Regions from separate parts of the Micromonospora sp. DT4 genome, predicted to be linked through region 1. Evidence: riboswitches for the same ligand, from Rfam matches in the RefSeq annotation. Region 1 holds a riboswitch; the other holds the start of a gene.
What was found. Region 1 has a riboswitch for S-adenosylmethionine ahead of ACLQ24_RS26630 (ABC transporter substrate-binding protein). Riboswitches for the same ligand answer to the same signal wherever they lie in the genome.
Positions count from the first base shown of each region.

Region 1 (2,194 bases):
CGTTCGAGCTGCGGGTCGACCACGTCCAGCTCGACGAGATGGCGACCGCGATGATCGACGAGCGCGCCGGACGCCGCATTCGCCTGATCGCGCACGAGCCGGAGCGCCGCGACCTGCCGGAGTACCGCGGCAAGCTGGCCCAGACCATGGCGGACAACGACTTCCCCGACGACAGCGATGTGATCTTCGTCGAGGTCCAGGTCACCGACCCGTCGGACTTCGAGACGGGGTTGCTGGTGCGCGGCAGCGTGGCGCACGACCGTTTCCCGGTGCTCAGCCTGGCCAGCTCCTCGGTGCCCAACGCACTGGCCGCGCTGCTGCTGGAGATCCGCGACCGCAGCGCCCGACGCCCCCACATCTACTTCGAGTGGACCGAGGGCAGCCCGGCCCACAACGTGCTGCGCTACCTGGCGTTCGGGCAGGGCGAGATCGCCTCGGTCACCCGGGAGATCCTGCGCCGCCAGGAGCCGGACCAGACGCGCCGGCCCCACGTGCACGCCGGTTGACCTGCTCCTCGAGCGCAGGCCAGGGCTGGTGAGCGTGGTCATATCGGCTGGACGACCGACCGGTGGTTGCTGCTAGCCTCGGCGCAGGTCATGAGCGCCAGCGCAAAGCCCCGGCTCGCTGGCCGGCAACCCTCCTCCGCGGTGGGGTGCCCCGGGTGAAGACCAGGCACCGGCAGGACGCCGGCGCAAGCGTGGCCTGGCACCCAGGTCAGCACCAAGACCCGGGAGACCGCATGCACATCCTCAGCCCCACGCCACCGGCCGGCCGGCGCATGCCGACCCTGACCCGGCGTCGGCACGTGGACCTGATGCGAATGCGCAGCGCGGCGTGTACCGCCGCCTGACGCGCTAACCCTCCCCGCCCCACCCGCCCTCCTTCCCGGGCACCCACCCACCCACGCGAGCCCTCGCGTCGATCATGAAGTTGTTGCCCGTCCGACCGGCGTGTCGGGACAACAACTCCATGATCGACGGGGTCGACGCATCCTTTTTGGAGACACCTGTGCGATTTTTCTCTGGTTTCGGCCGCGTTGTTGCCGCTGGGGCGGCCAGCATCCTGGTTGCTGGCGCCTTGAGCGCTTGCGGCGACGGCGGCGACTCGGCGGGCAGCGCCAGCAACCCGTACGGTCTGGCGCAGCCGGGTGTGCTGCGGGCAGGCACGCTGACCGACGCCCCGCCCAACGTGTACCTCAAGGACGGCAAGTTCACCGGCTTCGACAACGACCTGCTGACCGCCGTGGCCGGCAAGCTCGGCCTGCGGGTCGAGTTCGTCGGTACCGACTTCTCCGCGCTGCTGTCCCAGGTCAACAACCACAAGTTCGACGTCGGCAGCTCCTCGATCACCATCACCGAGGCGCGCAAGAAGACCGTCGACTTCGGCAACGGGTACGACTTCGGCTACTTCGGCCTGGACGTGCCGGCCGGCTCGCCGATCACCGGGTTCGACCAGCTCGCCGGCAAGCGGGTCGTGGTGGTGCAGGGCACCGTCCAGGACGACTACGCCACCGGCAAGCAGCTCGACCCGGTACGCGTACCGGACTACAACGGCGCGGTCAACCAGCTCAAGGCGGGCACCGCCGATGCCTGGATCGCACCGGCCGAGATCGGCGAGAAGTCGGCCGCCGACAGCAACGGCAAGATCACCGTGGCGGCCAAGCAGCTCAGCCCGGCGCCGACCGCGTACGCCGTCGCCAAGGGCGGCGACAAGCTGCGCGAGGCGCTGAACAAGGGCCTCGACGAGGTGATCGCCGACGGCACGTGGAGCCGGTTGCAGGCCCAGTACTACCCGGGCCGGCCGGTCCCGGCCGACTTCACCCCGGGTAGCGGCAAGGCGGCAACCCCGGCCGGGTCGGCGCCGCCGTCGGCTTCGGCGTCCGCGTCGACGGCGTCCTGAGCGGCCTGAGCGGTCTGCGGTGACGAGCGAGCGGGACGGTAGGAGAGGCGAACGATGGATCCGTTGAGCACCCTGTGGGAGACGTTCTTCGACGTCGACGCGATGCGCGAGGCGCTGCCCGAGATGCTGACCGTCGGGCTGCCCAACACGCTGATCCTGGCTGTCTCCGCCGCCCTGCTCGGCACGGTGCTGGGTCTCCTGCTGGCCGTGGCCGGCAGCTCCCGTAGTCGGTGGCTGCGCTGGCCGGCGCGCGTCTACACCGACGTGTTCCGGGGGCTGCCGGCCGCGGCGACGA
Region 1 is NZ_JBNCKT010000151.1:1,353-3,546, reverse strand. Features, by position in the region: gene ACLQ24_RS26635 (amino acid transporter) at 1-506, shown strand, start outside; SAM riboswitch class IV at 593-704, shown strand; gene ACLQ24_RS26630 (ABC transporter substrate-binding protein) at 1,078-1,899, shown strand; gene ACLQ24_RS26625 (amino acid ABC transporter permease) at 1,954-2,194, shown strand, end outside.

Region 2 (2,194 bases), on a different contig from region 1:
GCGAGTCGGGCGGCCACCGTGGCGGAGTCCTGACCGGCCACCACGAACGAGACGATGCCGACCCGGGGCGCGTCCGGGCCGAAGGTCCGCAACTCCACGACGTGCGGCAGGGCGGCGAGGCCGGCGCGTAGCCGGGCCAGCAACGCCTGCTCGTGGACGGTGAGCGCGACCCGGTCGGCGTCGGCAAGCGCCCCGCACACCGCCGCCAGCGCCACCGCGCCCAGCAGATTCGGGGTGCCGCCCTCGTGCCGGGCCGGGCCGTTCGCCCAGGTCACGTCGTGGGTGGCCGGCCCGACATGGCTGGTGGCACCGCCACCGGCGAGGTACGGCGGGGCGGCGTCCAGCCAGTCCGACCGGCCCACGAGCACACCCGCGCCGAACGGGGCGTAGAGCTTGTGGCCGGAGACGGCCAGGTAGTCCACGTCGAGCGTGTGCAGGTCGACCGGGGCGTGCGGCGCGAGCTGCGCGGCGTCGAGGACGATCCGGGCGCCGTGCCGGTGGGCCACCCGGGCCAGCTCGGCGACCGGCCACAGCTCACCGGTCACGTTGCTCGCCCCGGTCACCGCGACCAGCACCGGCAGCGCGGGGTTGCTGTCGCGGCGCAGCTCGGTCAGGGCGGCGGCGAGAGCGCGTACCGTCCCGGCCGGGTCGGAGGGCACCGGCAGGCGTACCGAGCCGCGCGGCCAGGGCAGCAGGTTCGCGTGGTGCTCACCGGCGAAGGTGACCACCGTCGTGCCGGGGGGCAACGACCGGGCCAGCAGGTTGAGGGCGTCGGTGGTGTTCCGGGTGAAGATCACGTGGTCGTCGGCGCGCGCGCCGAAGAAGTCGCCGACCGTCTGCCGGGCCCGCTCGTACGCCAGCGTGCAGCGCCGCGACAGCGCTCCCGCGCCCCGGTGCACGCTGGCGTACCAAGGGAGCAGTTCGGTGACCGCGTCGGCCGCGGCCCGCGCGCACGGCGCGGTGGCCGCGTAGTCCAGGTTGATCTCGCCGGGTACGCCGAGCACGTCGAGCGCCGCCGACGGCGGCGACGCGACTGCGGGCAGGCTGGGCAGCGAGGGTGCGAGAGTGACGGACACGCCGGAACCTCCGGGGTCAGGGACCCCGGATGTGCTGTCGGGACGGGGTCCGCGCTTGCCCAGCACGCCGATCGGGCTGGGCCCGGTCATCACCCGGGGCACCCCACCGCGAACTCGACGAGGGTTGCCGGCCAGCAAGCCGGGGCTTGACGCTGGCGCTCGTGACCTGCCCCCAGCATAGCGGCTGTGGATGCGACCGGACCAGCCGGCGGCGGATGGCTACGCTGACCGCATGGCCGACACCCCGCCCGGTGCACCCCTGCCGTCGCCGCCGTACCCGCCCGCGGCACCGCCCGCCGGCGCGTCACCCGGGATGCCGCCGCGCCGCTTCGGCTGGCTGCGGTTCCTGGTGCTGGCCGGGGCGGTGCTGCTCATCGCCGCGTGCGCGGTCTTCATGGTCATCACCCTCGGTCAGTCGCTGGGCCTCGACGCGCTGCTCATCGGGGTGGTCGCCGCGATCCTGCCGGTGCCCGTGCTGGTCGCCTGCTTCCTCTGGCTCGACCGCTACGAACCGGAACCGCTGAAATACCTGATCTTCTGCTTCGCCTGGGGAGCGTTCGTCTCCACCGCCGCCTCGCTGAACGTGAACGAGTTCGCCGCCGGACGGTTCGCCGACTGGGGGCTGCCGGACGCACTGACCGGCGTCCTGGTGGCGCCGTTCATCGAGGAGCTGACAAAGGCCCTCGGCCCGATCCTGCTGCTCGTGTTCCGGCGTCGGGAGTGGTCCGGAATCACCGACGGCCTGGTCTACTGCGGGCTCTCCGCGGTCGGCTTCGCCATGGTGGAGAACATCCTCTACCTGGGCGGGTACGGCTACGCGGCCGGCGCCGACCGGTACGGCCCGGCGACCGGCACCCAGCAGGTGATCGCCATCTTCATCGTGCGGATCCTCCTGTTCGGGTTCGCCCATCCCCTCTTCACCTCGATGACCGGTGTCGGCCTCGGCGTGGCCGCCCGCACGGCCGACCGGCGGGTCCGGGTGCTGGCCCCGATCGCCGGCCTGCTGCTGGCGATGATGCTGCACGGCACGTGGAACCTGCTGCCCACGCTCACCCAGGCCACCGGCGAGGCCGTGATCATGCTGTACGGCTTCCTGGGCCTGATGGTGCCGGTGTTCT
Region 2 is NZ_JBNCKT010000051.1:2,536-4,729, forward strand. Features, by position in the region: gene ACLQ24_RS16260 (aminotransferase class V-fold PLP-dependent enzyme) at 1-1,076, opposite strand, end outside; SAM riboswitch class IV at 1,123-1,243, opposite strand; gene ACLQ24_RS16265 (PrsW family intramembrane metalloprotease) at 1,267-2,194, shown strand, end outside.
Region 2: it holds a riboswitch for S-adenosylmethionine, as region 1 does, so the genes downstream of both, ACLQ24_RS16260 (aminotransferase class V-fold PLP-dependent enzyme) here and ACLQ24_RS26630 (ABC transporter substrate-binding protein) in region 1, are expected to answer to the same signal.